One region of the Rhizobium sp. BE258 genome, then DNA from elsewhere that is predicted to be linked to it. Evidence: riboswitches for the same ligand, from Rfam matches in the RefSeq annotation. Region 1 holds a riboswitch; the other holds the start of a gene.
The links. A riboswitch is a leader RNA that binds a small molecule or an ion and turns the genes downstream of it on or off. The one in region 1 is predicted to bind FMN.
Positions count from the first base shown of each region.

Region 2: linked by a shared signal. The riboswitch ahead of J2X43_RS04235 (6,7-dimethyl-8-ribityllumazine synthase) and the one ahead of J2X43_RS24220 (DMT family transporter) in region 1 are both predicted to bind FMN.

Region 1 covers NZ_JAVDWL010000007.1:318,649-325,966, reverse strand. Annotated here, with positions in the region: gene J2X43_RS24225 (esterase-like activity of phytase family protein) at 1-249, opposite strand, end outside; gene J2X43_RS24220 (DMT family transporter) at 333-1,241, opposite strand; FMN riboswitch at 1,321-1,467, opposite strand; gene hupB (DNA-binding protein HupB) at 1,591-1,866, opposite strand; gene lon (endopeptidase La) at 2,071-4,488, opposite strand; gene clpX (ATP-dependent Clp protease ATP-binding subunit ClpX) at 4,893-6,170, opposite strand; gene clpP (ATP-dependent Clp endopeptidase proteolytic subunit ClpP) at 6,474-7,106, opposite strand.
Region 2 covers NZ_JAVDWL010000001.1:910,109-917,426, reverse strand. Annotated here, with positions in the region: gene J2X43_RS04260 (ABC transporter substrate-binding protein) at 1-705, opposite strand, end outside; gene J2X43_RS04255 (LysR family transcriptional regulator) at 957-1,895, shown strand; gene J2X43_RS04250 (NAD(P)/FAD-dependent oxidoreductase) at 1,977-3,239, shown strand; gene J2X43_RS04245 (DUF4126 family protein) at 3,326-3,787, shown strand; gene J2X43_RS04240 (FAD-containing oxidoreductase) at 3,784-5,148, shown strand; FMN riboswitch at 5,211-5,354, shown strand; gene J2X43_RS04235 (6,7-dimethyl-8-ribityllumazine synthase) at 5,467-5,943, shown strand; gene J2X43_RS04230 (glycerol-3-phosphate dehydrogenase/oxidase) at 5,990-7,318, opposite strand, start outside.

The DNA.
Region 1 (7,318 bases):
GATATCGACGAAGCCGATCGCGCCGAGCGGGCTGTCGCTGTAGACAAGCGTGTTGCCGTCATCGGTAGCGGTGATGATTTCGGCAGAGGTCGTCGAAAGCTTGTCCTTGCCTTCCGGCAGGTTCGAGGCGACCGGAAAGGATGCGATGCGGTTGAAAACAGGCTCGGCGGCTGCCGGAAAGGCAACAGAAGCCAGAAGCACGGCAGCGAGCGCTGCCTTGCGCGATGAAATAGTCATGAAATCCCCCATGCGTCGAAAAATCGAAACATGGGGGTTTTGAGGGAAGCGGATGACAGAGGGATGACAGGCGATGCGTTTTGCACCGCTTTGCATCAAGCCCCTGCCCGCTCGCGTCTGATCTCGTTGCGCATGATGAACAGCGAAGACGTCAAAATCAGCGCTGCACCCAGCCAGAGATAACCTGCCGGCGCATAACCGAAGAACAGCCAGCCCGCGAGCACATTGAGCGGCAGCTTCAGGTCGTCGAAGGGCTGAACGTAGGCGGCATCCGCCACCGTATAGGCGAGCGTCAACAGATATTGCGCGAAGACCGTCAGCAGACCTGCAAAGACGAAGAGCGCGAGGGTGAACCCCTCAGGCAACTCGAAGCCGGCGGCAGCGGCAAGCACGCCATTGATCGGTGTCAGCAGCACCAGCAGCCAGACAGTGATCGTTTCGGGCTTCTCGACGCCGGTCAGGCTCTTGGTGATCAGCGACGAGGCGCCCCAGAAGAGCGCCGAGAGGATCGGCAGCAGGGCGGCCCAGGTGAAGGCATCCGACCAGGGCTGCAGGATGATCATCGCGCCGGCGAAACCGGCGGCGGTGGCTGCCCAGCGCGCCGGGCCAACGCGCTCACCGAGAAACAGGCGGGCACCGAGGATGATGAAGAAGGGCGAGGTCATGACCAGCGCGATCGCCTGCCAGATCGGCACTGTGGCGAGGCCGGAGACCCAGGCCTCGACGCCGAGTGCGGCGAGCGCTACGCGAACGATATGGCGCCAGGGATAGGCGGTGCGCATGGCCGACAGACCAGTGCGCTTGAGAAACGGCAGCGAGAAGACCAGCGCGAAAGCATATTGCCAGAAGGCTGCAGAGGCAGCGGAAAAGCCCATCTTCATCGTCACCCATTGGGTGACGACATTCAGAATGGAAAAGGCGATGCCCGCCAGCACCATGAAGGCGGCACCGGCCATCGCACGCGACGAGGAAAAGCTGAGGGAAGTCTGATTCATGTCTTTCATCCAGAAAGGGACCAACACAAATCAGGACGCATGAGCGCAGGACGGCTGCCGGGCAGACCCTGCCCCGCATACGGCTCGCGATCATTCTCTTTCATCCGGACTATACCGTCGGCTCCGGAATCGCACCGGATCTGCTGACCCCTGCCCCTTTGGGACAAAGCGCTCGCGGGCTTGGGCCGAAACCCTTACCGCCGGTGGGGACTTTCACCCCGCCCTGAGAACAACCGATCCGTAGTTCAAAGGTCTTCCGCCTGCAAGCTGTCCGAAATGCAAAAAGGGTCCGGCTATCGCCGAACCCTTCAAAACTTCGCCTGCCGGTCTCGTTATCCGGCGGCCAAGCAAAACCGGATTAGCCGTTGACGGCATCCTTCAGGCCCTTGCCGGGCGTGAACTTCGGCACGTTGCGAGCCGGAATATTGACTTCAGCGCCGGTGGACGGATTGCGGCCCTTGGTGGCAGCGCGATGAGAAACGGTGAAGCTGCCGAAGCCGGCGAGACGTACGTCACCCTTGCTCTTCAGTTCGCCCTGGACAACGTCGAAAACAGCGTCGACAGCAGAGGCAGCGTCTGCCTTGGTCAGGCCAGCTTTTTCAGCAACTGCGGACACGAGTTCATTCTTGTTCATGTTTCCACCCCTTTCAATGGTTTGAAACGACTCAATCTGTAAGCCAGGCACAGAATAGGTTTCATCAGGCCCGCCGCAACCCAAAAGCCCTGCAAATCAAGGAAAAGCAAGCACCTCCATAAGGTTTTCACAAAAAAGGCTGGCGATTTACGCCAGCCTTTTCGGGGATTTGCAGCAATTTGACATAAATGTGGCGAATGCCGCTCAATGAGCGATGCCAGCACCTGTGTCGTCAAGGCCTTCGACCGTTGCGATGACCGGCGTTTCAACCGTTCCATCCCACTCGATCGGCTCCGGTCTGCGGATCAGAGCATGCTTGATCACCTCGCCCATGCGGGATACCGGGATGATCTCCATGTTGTTCTTCACGTTATCCGGAATCTCCGCCAGATCCTTGGCGTTCTCTTCCGGAATGAGCACCTTCTTGATACCGCCGCGAAGCGCTGCGAGCAGCTTTTCCTTCAGACCGCCGATCGGCAGGACACGGCCGCGCAGGGTGATTTCGCCCGTCATCGCCACATTCTTGTCGACCGGGATACCGGTCATGATCGAGACGATCGCGGTTGCCATCGCCACGCCGGCCGACGGGCCATCCTTCGGTGTCGCACCCTCAGGCACATGGACGTGAATGTCCGACTTGTCGAAGCGCGGGGGCTCGATGCCGAAATCGACGGCGCGTGAGCGGACGTAAGATGCAGCAGCCGAAATCGACTCCTTCATCACTTCCTTCAGATTGCCGGTGACCGTCATGCGGCCCTTGCCCGGCATCATCACGCCTTCGATCGTCAGCAGTTCGCCGCCGACCTCGGTCCATGCGAGACCGGTGACAACACCGACCTGATCTTCGCGTTCGGCTTCGCCATGGCGGAAGCGCGGGACGCCCAGATAGGTGTCGATGTTTTCAGCCGTGACATGGACCGACTTCGTCTTGCCCTTGATGATCTCGGTGACCGCCTTGCGGGCGAGCTTCATCAGTTCGCGTTCGAAGTTACGAACACCGGCTTCGCGGGTGTACTGCTGGCTGATCGCCATCAGGGCATCGTCGCTGACCGAGAATTCCTGCGGCTGCAGTGCATGTTCCTTGATGGCCTTCGGCAGCAGGTGCCGCTTGGCGATTTCGCGCTTCTCGTCTTCGGTGTAGCCGGCGATACGGATGACTTCCATGCGATCCATCAGGGGCGCAGGGATATTCAGCGTGTTCGCCGTGGTGATGAACATCACGTCCGAAAGGTCGTATTCGACTTCCAAGTAGTGGTCCATGAAGGTCGAGTTCTGCGCCGGATCGAGCACTTCGAGCAGAGCCGAAGACGGATCGCCGCGGAAATCCTGGCCCATCTTGTCGATTTCATCGAGCAGGAAGAGCGGGTTGGACTTCTTCGCCTTCTTCATCGACTGGATGACCTTGCCGGGCATCGAGCCGATATAGGTGCGGCGGTGACCGCGGATTTCAGCTTCGTCACGAACGCCGCCGAGCGCCATGCGCACGTATTCGCGGCCGGTCGCCTTGGCGATCGACTGGGCGAGCGAGGTCTTGCCGACGCCCGGAGGGCCGACGAGGCACAGGATCGGGCCCTTGATCTTGGTGGCACGCGCCTGGACGGCCAGATATTCGACGATGCGTTCCTTGACCTTGTCGAGACCGAAGTGATCGGCTTCGAGGATCTTCTCGGCATTGTTGAGATCGGACTTGATCTTCGACTTCTTGCCCCAGGGAATGCCGAGCAGCCAGTCCAGATAATTGCGCACGACGGTGGCTTCGGCCGACATCGGGCTCATCTGGCGCAGCTTCTTCAGCTCGGCGTCAGCCTTTTCCTTGGCTTCCTTGGAAAGCTTGGTCTTGGAGATGCGTTCTTCCAGTTCGGCCATCTCGTCGCGGCCTTCCTCGCCGTCGCCAAGCTCCTTCTGGATCGCCTTCATCTGTTCGTTCAGATAGTATTCGCGCTGGGTCTTCTCCATCTGGCGCTTGACGCGCGAGCGGATGCGCTTCTCGACCTGGAGAACCGAAATCTCACCTTCCATGAAGCCGAGCGCCTTTTCGAGGCGAGCCTTGACGCTGGTGGTTTCCAGCATCTCCTGCTTCTCGGTGATCTTGATCGACAGATGCGATGCGACCGTATCGGCAAGCTTCGAGTAGTCGTCGATCTGGCTGGCGGCGCCAACGACTTCAGGAGAGATCTTCTTGTTGAGCTTCACGTAGCTCTCGAATTCCGAGACGACGGAGCGCGACAGCGCTTCCAGTTCGACCGGATCGTCATGCGGCTCTTCGAGCACATGGCCGAGGGCTTCGTAGAAATCTTCGCGGGCCGTATAGGCATCGATCTCGGCGCGCGCACGGCCTTCGACCAGAACCTTGACGGTGCCATCGGGGAGCTTCAGCAACTGCAGAACATTGGCCACGGTGCCGACATTGTGGATCGCGGACGGATCCGGATCGTCGTCGCTGGCGTTGATCTGGGTTACGAGCATGATCTGCTTGTCGGAGCCCATGACTTCTTCAAGCGCACGGATCGACTTCTCGCGGCCGACGAACAGCGGCACGATCATATGTGGGAAGACTACGATGTCGCGCAGGGGCAAAACAGGATAGGCAACACTGCTCGCTACAGACGTTTTCTTCGTCATTTCTTATTCCTTTCCATCGTCCCGTTTCCGGGCTCTCTGGCGCGGCCGCTTGGGACCCGGCCGGCACTCTCACTTGGGTTACAAGTGGAGGTTCTTCTTACCCTTTTCAAGCCACGCCAACGCTCGCGCTCCCTGCTTGTGACAGACTTATTACAAAGGAACGCCCACACTATGACGCGCGTAACTGTAGTGGCGCTTACCAATTCCGAACCGACTAAAATACTGGGCCGGAAAACACGCTACGGAATCATTCCATCATTGCCGGGGACGCAGCATTCCGCAACGTCAGGAACAGCGTTTTCAAGCTTCTTCTGCAATAATTAACAGGAGGGCTCCCGGTTCACAAAATAGAAAGGGGCTCGCCGCAGGCAAGCCCCTAAATCTAACCATGCCGTCTACGACTATCAGGCAGAAGCGTTGGCCTTCTCGTCCTGACGGTCAGCGTAGATGTAGAGCGGGCGGGCCGAGCCGCGCGCCACTTCTTCGGAGATGACCACTTCGCGGACACCTTCCAGCGCCGGCAGTTCGAACATCGTGTCGAGCAGGATCTTTTCCATGATCGAGCGAAGGCCGCGGGCGCCGGTCTTGCGGACGATCGCCTTGCGGGCGATTTCGCGAAGGGCGTCCTCGTGGAAGGTGAGTTCCACGTCTTCCATCTCGAACAGGCGCTGATACTGCTTGATGAGCGCGTTCTTCGGCTCCGACAGGATCTGGATCAGCGCGTCCTCATCGAGGTCTTCGAGCGTTGCCAGAACCGGCAGACGGCCGATGAACTCGGGGATCAGGCCGAACTTGACCAGATCTTCTGGCTCGAGCTCGCGCAGCACTTCGCCGACGCGGCGGTCATCCTGCGCCTTGACACTGGCGCCGAAGCCGATCGAGGTCTTCTCGCCACGGGCGGAGATGATCTTGTCGAGGCCGGCGAAAGCGCCACCGCAGATGAACAGGATGTTCGTCGTATCGACCTGCAGGAACTCCTGCTGAGGATGCTTGCGGCCGCCCTGCGGCGGTACCGAGGCAACGGTGCCTTCCATGATCTTCAGAAGCGCCTGCTGGACGCCCTCGCCCGACACGTCGCGGGTGATCGAAGGATTGTCCGACTTGCGGGAAATCTTGTCGACTTCGTCGATGTAGACGATACCGCGCTGAGCGCGCTCGACATTGTAGTCGGCAGACTGCAGCAGCTTCAGGATGATGTTTTCGACGTCTTCACCGACATAGCCGGCTTCCGTCAGCGTTGTCGCATCGGCCATCGTGAAGGGAACGTCGATGATGCGGGCGAGCGTCTGGGCAAGGTAGGTCTTGCCGCAGCCGGTTGGACCGACCAGCATGATGTTCGACTTCGCCAGCTCGATTTCGCCGTTCTTGGTCGCATGCGCGAGGCGCTTGTAATGGTTGTGAACGGCGACCGACAGGATCTTCTTCGCCTGACGCTGGCCGATGACGTATTCGTCGAGAACCTTGATGATGTCCTGGGGCGTCGGAACGCCGTCGCGGGACTTGACCATCGAGGACTTGTTCTCCTCGCGAATGATGTCCATGCACAATTCGACGCATTCATCGCAGATGAACACCGTCGGCCCGGCAATCAGCTTCCGGACTTCGTGCTGGCTCTTTCCGCAGAAGGAGCAGTACAGGGTATTTTTGGAGTCGCCGCCGTTGCTGCCGCTGACCTTGCTCATTTCACTTTCCTTCCAGCACGCCGCATTTCAAAGGTGAAATCGCGGTCCACTCAATGGCCCGCCAGCCCGCTCCGCCACCGGAGCATCAGCCGGCCTAGCTTCAAGGGGTAAGAACCGGAACCCAACCAAACACGCTCAAGTTCCGGCGGCAACGAATTCCCCTTCGAATGCCGAATGCTATGTCATGAAAATTCAACATAGCATTAATACTTACTCTTAGCGTGTCCGCTCCGGGATTAAACCCCTTGTTCAATCACAATTGGGATAGAACTGTGGCAGCGAAAACACCATCCCAATTAATCACTATGCCGCAGCATCGCCTTCCATCTCGGTGCGCGACGTCAGAACCTTATCGACGACGCCCCATTCGCGGGCTTCGTCAGCGGTCATGAAGTGATCGCGGTCGAGCGTCTTTTCGACTTCCTCGTAGGAGCGGCCGGTATGCTTGACATAAACCTCGTTCAGGCGGCGCTTCATCTTCAGGATGTCGCGTGCATGGCGCTCGATATCCGAAGCCTGACCCTGGAAACCGCCTGATGGCTGGTGAACCATGATGCGGGCGTTCGGCGTTGCGAAGCGCATGTCCTTGTCGCCGGCGCACAGCAGCAACGAACCCATCGAAGCTGCCTGACCGATGCAAAGCGTCGAAACGGCAGGCTTGATGAACTGCATCGTGTCGTAGATCGCCATGCCGGCGGTGACGACGCCACCTGGCGAATTGATGTAAAGCGCGATTTCCTTCTTCGGGTTTTCGGCCTCGAGGAAGAGAAGCTGGGCGCAGACGAGCGTCGCCATGTGATCCTCGACAGGACCCGTCAGGAAGATGATGCGTTCCTTCAGCAGGCGGGAGTAGATGTCGTAGGAGCGTTCACCGCGATTGGTCTGTTCAACAACCATCGGCACGAGGGCCATAGCGGTATCGACTGGATTTCTCATGTGCGTCCTTTGTCAACGTCTTGCCGGCCGGGCCGGGAATCAAAGAAAAATGCCTTATCCCTACATAGAGTGTCCCTGCCCTCTACTTCAAGACACGCATAAGGATAACGTTAAGAAGCAAGGGGACCGGTGGAAAAGCCTTGTGCTGCGATGTAGCGTCTATCTGCGAATTGCCGCTTAACGGCGAGTGACCTGCAAGCACCCGCACAGCT
Region 2 (7,318 bases), on a different contig from region 1:
CGCGGTGTCGAGACCGGCATTCGCCAGGCCGATAACCTTGGCGCCTGAGGACTGCGCCTGCAGCAGGAAGGACGAGAAGTCCTGGCTGGACAGGGGATGACGGACTGAGCCGACGATCGTGCCGCCGTTTGCCTTGACGAAGTCGCCGGTCTGCTGCTCCAGCGAGTAGCCGAAGGCATAGTCGGCCGTCAGGAAGAACCAGCTGTCGCCGCCCTGCTTGACGAGGGCGCCACCGGTGCCGACCGCGAGTGCATGCGTATCGTAGGCCCAGTGGAAGCCGTAGGGGCTGCAGGCCTTGCCGGTCAGATCGGTGGTCGCCGCACCGGTGACGATATCGATCTTCTTCTTTTCCTTGGCGACGGCCTGGACGGCGAGCGCCACCGAGGATGTCGTCAGCTCCATGATCGCATCCACCTGCTCGGTGTCATACCACTGGCGGGCAATGTTGGAGGCGACGTCGGGCTTGTTCTGGTGGTCGGCATCGACAATCTCGATCGGCATATCGAGCACCTTGCCACCGAAATCCTCGACCGCCATCTTGGCGGCCTCGACCGAAGACTTGCCGCCGAAATCGGCATAGACGCCGGACTGATCGTTCAGAATGCCGATCTTGACCTTACCGTCGGACACCGCGCCGCTTTGGGCGAAAACGGCCGTGCTGCTTGCCAGAAGAAATGCAAGTGACGCAATGAAGCTCTTTCGCATAAGTCTCTCCTCCCAGAGATTGGCAGATCGCGATCTGTTCAAATTTGATGAGCCACCCTCCTCAAGGCGACCACTCAACGCCCACGATCACGGAATTTCCACCGTGAGGCAACCAGACGTTTACAATTAATTCCAAACAGTATCTGTTCATTTTTGCACAGATCCGTACCGAAAGCGCCATTTCCGGCCTCTCTGCTGCGCATCACGCGAAGCTGCATTAGACCAAAGACTAAGATAAGCACGGACCTTCGATGACCAACTCCTCGCAGTTTACTTGGGACGATCTGCAGTTTTTTCTAGCCGTGGCCAGAACCGGGCAGCTGTCGACTGCGGCGCGGCAGCTCCGGAGCAGTCATGCCACCGTTTCGCGGCGGATCGACCGGCTGGAATTCGCGCTGAAGGTCAAGCTCTTCGAGCGGAATCCGCGCGGCTATGTGCTGACGGCGATGGGCAACCGCTTCGTTGATACGGCCGAGAAGATGGAGCAGGAGACGGAGCGGTTGCGGGCCGATCTTGCGACAGGTGCCATGGCGCAGCGCGGCGTGGTGCGGCTGAGTGCTCCCGAAGGGTTCGCGAATTTCTTCTTTGCGACGGTGCTGCCGCAATTTGCCGAACGCCACCCGCATCTGTCGCTGGAGCTGGTGACGATCCAGCAGATCATGTCACTGTCGCGCAAGGAGGCGGATATCAGCGTTGTCCTCGACGAGCCGAAGGGCGGCCCCTATTATGCCGAGAAACTCACCGACTATCATCTGCAGGTCTATGGCTCGCGAGACTATCTGGCCGCCAACGCCCCGGTCGTCAGCCGCGAGGATCTGCTCTCGCATCCCTTCATCAGCTATATCGAGGAGATGATCTTTGCGCCGGGGCTGGATTATCTCGGTGACGTTCATCCGCGCATCAAGCCGCAGTTCCAGAGCTCCAGCATCTTCGCGCAGTTGACGGCGACGCGAAACGGGCTTGGGCTCTGCGTGCTCCCCTATTTCTTCGCCAGCCGCTATCCCGAGCTCGAACGCGTATTGCCTGACGAGGTGGATCTGAACCGCAGCTACTGGATCACCTGCCACCAGGACCAGAAGCAGGCGCCGCGCGTGCGGGCCGTCATCGATTTCTTGCGCGAAGCCGTTACCTGGCCGGATGCACGCTTCATTCCGCCCTTCGCAATATCGGCCGTCCGCAGAGGCGGCTGAGCGCCTCGGCAGCCCTGCGAAAGCCTGGCGTACCGGCGGGGCCGCGAAGCGGCTTGCGTGCGGCCTGAGGCAGGGTCCATGATGCGCCGTCTTTTCGAGTCCATTTGCCCCATGAATTCAGAACCTGACATTGCCATCATCGGAGCGGGCGCCGCAGGCGTCGGCGCAGCGCGTCGGCTTGCAAAGAGCGGCCTTTCCGTTTCGGTCTTCGAAGCTCTGCCCCGGATCGGCGGCCGCGCCTGGACATTGAACACGCCTGTTGCCGCGATCGATCTCGGTTGTGGCTGGCTGCATTCGGGCGACCGCAATCCGTGGACCCGAATTGCCGAAGAAGCGGGCGTAACGGTCGACCGAAAACCGAGCGCCTGGCATCGGCAGGATCGCGATTTCGGTTTTCCGCGCGCCGAGCGCGATGCCGCCCGCGCTGCCTTTGGCCGCTGGGCCGAGCGCGTTGCCGAGGCGCCACCGCCAAGCGACTGTGCCATCGACGCTGTCGAGCCGGGCGAGCCCTGGCTTGCCTATCTTCAGGCGCTGAGCGGCTATATCAGCGGCGACGAGCTGGAGCGCATCTCCGCGGAGGATTATGCCGCCTATGACGAGGCCTCGACGGAAAACAACTGGCGTCTCGAGACAGGCTACGGTGCGCTTGTCGCAGCCACCATGCCGGCCTCGGCCGAACTGCATATCGCAACGCCCATCCAGTCGATTTCTGTCGATGGCAGTCGCGTGATGCTGCAGACGGAGCGCGGCACCGTCAGACCGCGAGTAGTGATCGTCACCATCTCCACCAATGTGCTCGCCGGCGGCGTCATCCGCATGCCGTCATCGCTCGACCCATGGTGCGAGGCCGCAGCCAAGCTGCCGCTCGGCAACAACGAAAAGCTCTATTTCGAAATCACCGGCGGCCACAGTTTCGATGACGAAAGCCACGTGATCGGCAATCCCCGCGATCCGAAGACGGCAAGCTATTATATCCGTCCGTTCGGCAAGCCCGTCATCGAGGTCTTCCTCGGCGGAAGCGGCGCCCGCGCCGTGGCCGAAAACCCGCAAGCGGCTTTCCCGCGTGCGATGGAGGAGCTTTCGGCCCTGTTCGGCTCCTGCATTCACAGGGAACTTCGCCCGCTTGCGGCGTCCGAGTGGACCAACACCCCCTCGATCCGCGGTGGCTACAGTCATGCCCTGCCCGGCCATGCGGCGGCGCGTCAGGCTCTGGCAAGGCCGTTCGACAACCGGATCTTCTTCGCCGGCGAAGCGACCAACCGCACAGATTTTTCGACCGCGCATGGAGCCTACGAAAGCGGGCTTCGGGCCGCCGAAGAAGCGCTGCAGGCGCTCGGCCGGTAGAGCCGCACCCCCAATTGCAACCGGTAGAGCTTTGTGCCACGCTGGCCGTGCCGTTTCGGCATTCGCAGAGGAAGGGGACCCCTCGCATGCTTCTATTTCTTGCATTTTTGATCGGGATCATTGCCGGCCTTCGGGCCATGACCGCACCGGCCGCAGTCGCCTGGGGGGCAGCCCTCGGCTGGTTCGACGTGTCGCAGACGCCGCTTGCCTTCATGGGTTACAAATGGACGCCGTGGATCTTCACGGTGCTGGCCGCCGTTGAGCTGATCACTGACCAGCTGCCGACAACGCCCAGCCGCAAGGTGCCGATGCAGTTCGGCGCCCGCATCATCATGGGTGCGTTGACAGGCGCCACGATCGGCGCATCCGGCGGCTCGCTGGTGGCTGGCCTGATCGCCGGTGTGGTTGGCGCCATCGTTGGGACGCTCGGCGGGGCTGCCGTCCGCGGCAAGCTCGCAGCCGCTTTCGGCAAGGATACGCCCGCCGCCCTCATCGAGGACGCGATCGCCATCGTCGGCGCGCTCCTGATCGTATCGGCTGTCGCATGAAGACCTATGACGCCATCTTCATCGGGGCCGGTCAGGCAGGCCCCTTTCTCGCCGCCCGCATGGCCGAGAAGGGCATGAAGGTGGCGCTGATCGAGCGCAAGTATCTCGGCGGCACTTGCGTCAATGCAGGCTGCATGCCGACGAAAACGCTGGTCGCCAGCGCTCGCGCCGCCCATGTGGCCCGGACCGGCGGCGACTACGGTGTCAGGATTTCGGGCGCGATCGAGATCGACATGAAGACGGTGCGCAAACGCGCCGAGACGGTGACCATGAACGCCCGCAACGGCCTGATCGGCTGGTTCTCGGGCATGAAGACCATGGAGGTCATCTACGGCCATGCGAAATTCGCCGGCCAGAAGACCGTTGAGGTGAACGGCGAGACGCTGACCGCACCGTTGATCTTCCTGAATGTCGGCGCCCGCCCGGCCATTCCTGATTTTCCCGGCCTTGCCGATATCGATTACCTCACCAGCACCTCGATCATCCAGCTCGACACCCTGCCCCGCCATCTCGTGGTGATCGGCGGCAGCTATATCGGCCTTGAATTCGCGCAGATGTACCGCCGCTTCGGCGCCGAGGTGACGGTTATCGAACGCGGCCCGAAGCTCGCCTCCCGCGAGGACGAGGATGTTTCGGATGCGATCGAGGAGATCATCGTTTCCGAAGGCATCACGGTTCACACCGGCGCGGAGAACATCGCTTTCGCGAACGCGGCTGACGGTGTCGCTGTCTCGATTTCCGGCAAGCCGGATATCCAGGCAAGCCATGTGCTCGTCGCCACCGGCCGCACGCCGAATACCGGCGATCTCAGCCTCGAAGCGGCTGGCGTCGCGACCGACAAGCGCGGCTTCATCACCGTCGATGACCGGCTGATGACCAATGTCGACGGCATCTATGCGCTCGGTGACTGCAACGGCCATGGCGCGTTCACGCATACATCCTATAACGACTTCGAGATCGCCGCCGCCAACCTGCTGGATGGCGGCGACCGCAAGGTCTCCAGCCGCATTCCGGCCTACGCGCTCTATATCGACCCGCCGCTCGGCCGCGCCGGCATCACCGAGAAGCAGGCCCGCGCCTCGGGCCGCAAGGTCATGGTCTCCAAACGGCCGATGAGCCGGGTCGGCCGCGCTAACGAACGCGGCGAGACCAAGGGCTTCATGAAGATCGTCGCCGATGCGGAGACCAAGGAAATCCTCGGCGCCGCCTTCCTGGGCATCGAGGGCGACGAGGCGATCCACGGTATCATCGATGCGATGAATGCCGGAACCCGCTATCCGGTGCTGCAATGGTCGGTGCCAATCCATCCGACGGTCTCGGAACTCATTCCGACCATCATCGGCGATCTCAAGCCGGTTTGATCAGACAGGCCATCTGACGCCGCTTCCGGACTTGCATTCTTTCCGATTTTGGATTTACCTCGCACTGTTCTCAGGGCGGGGTGCAATTCCCCACCGGCGGTATCGGGTTTACGCCCGGAGCCCGCGAGCGCTTCCAGCAATGGAAGGTCAGCAGATCCGGTGAGATGCCGGAGCCGACGGTATAGTCCGGATGGAAGAGAGCATGCAGGCAGAACCTCTCCAGGGAGAGGTGACTGATGCTGTTCGCCCAAGGGAGAATTGGGCCGCCGCGGCGGCTCGAAGCAACAGCCAGAGATGGCACCCTTGAAAGGCAGAGACATGACAATCGCAACCAAACCACAGGGTCACCGGATCGCCATCGTGCGTGCCCGCTGGCACGCCGGTATCGTCGATCAATGCGTGAATTCCTTTATCTCGACATGGAAGGCGCAGGGCGCCAACGCGGCAGAGGTCGAGATTTTCGACGTGCCGGGCGCGCTTGAAATCCCGCTCCATGCGCAGACACTGGCCCGGACGGGCAAATATGCGGCAATCCTCGGCTGCGCCTTCGTCGTCGACGGCGGCATCTACCGGCACGACTTCGTCGCCGGAACGGTTCTCGATGGCCTGATGCGCGTACAGCTCGATACCAATGTGCCGGTGCTGTCTGCGGTGCTGACGCCGCACCACTTCCAGGAAAGCGAAGCGCATATCGAGTTCTTCATGAACCACTTCGTCATCAAGGGCCAGGAAGCGGCCAATGCCTGCCGCGCCATCCTTGAGGCCCGCAGCAATCTCGCCGTCGCTGCACTCTGATCGGTAGGACAGGACAATGCGCCGGGAAATCAGCCCGGCGCATTGATCACTTCGCCGTAAAACGGTGCGCCTTGCCGCGTTCCGCAGCCGGTGCAGTGCTTGTCAGCACCTGGCCGTGAAAACGGCTGAGCTGACCGGTGACGTCGGCGATTTCGCGCTCGGCACGCGCCGCGTCCCAGCCCAAAGCTGCGGCGGCGATGCCGGCGATTTCCCGCAACCCCTCGATCGTCAGGCGCCCCTCGATCGCCAGCGTCGTGCGGCGTAGCACGATATCGGCGAGATGAACGACGAGTTCGTTGCGAGTGATCCAGTCGATTTCCTTGAAGCTGTGCTGCGGCGCGCCGGTCAGTCTCGTATCGTCGGAATGTACCGAAGCGGATGCGAGGATCGCCGCGGCCGTCGTGCCGTACCGGCCCAGCAATTCGTCGGCCCGCTCGATCGTTATGCTTGCCTTCGCTGCCAGATCCTTGATCCAGTGACCGCGCTTCTCGCCATCGGCGGGAAAGCCCTTGCCGCCGCCGATTGCAAGGTAGCGGGTCGATTCATTGCGGTTCCGCTGTAGGCGCGAGAGAACGGTATCGGCAACCTCCTCGGCGAACCCGCGGAATGTCGTCCACTTGCCGCCGACCAGTGAGACGATCGGGAACGGGCGGTTGCCCTTGGGTTCCTTTACCGGCGCGGAATGGTCCCGGCTGATGAGCCCGGGTGCCGTCGCATCCGATGCCGGGAGCGGACGGATGCCGCTATAGCTGTAAACGATCTGATCGCGGTCGAAGCGCAGCGTCGGCAGCAGCGAACGGACGCTCTCGAGGAAATAGTCGGTTTCCGGTTCCTCGCAGCGAACGTCATCTGGATTATCGGCTGGAATATCGGTCGAGCCGACCAGCGCCAGGCCGAGATAGCTGTAGACCAGGCAGATGCGGCCATCGTCGGCTTCGAAATAGATCATGTGGCCGTTCAGGCTGCGTACCAGTTCAGGATGATCGAGCAGGATATGCGATCCCTTGGTGCCGCCGATCATCTTCGAGGGGGCGCCGAGTGCGGCGTTGACATGATCGATCCAGGGACCGGCGGCGTTGACGACCAGCTTCGGCTTCACCGCGAACTCGCGGCCATCGGCCTGCCGGAATGTCAGCGATCCGCCTGAGACCGTTTCCATCGTGGTGAAATTGGCAGCCAGACTTTTCGGATTGGCATCGAGGCCATCGCGCACGAGTTCATAGACCAGCCGCTCCGGCCGGCTGATCTTGGCGTCATAATAGATGCCGCCGGCGACGATCGCTGGGGTCACATGCGGCATTTCCTTGCGGGCCTGCTTCTTCAGGATCAGCCGGTGTTTCGGCATCACCCGATCGCGCGAGCCGAAGAAGTCGTA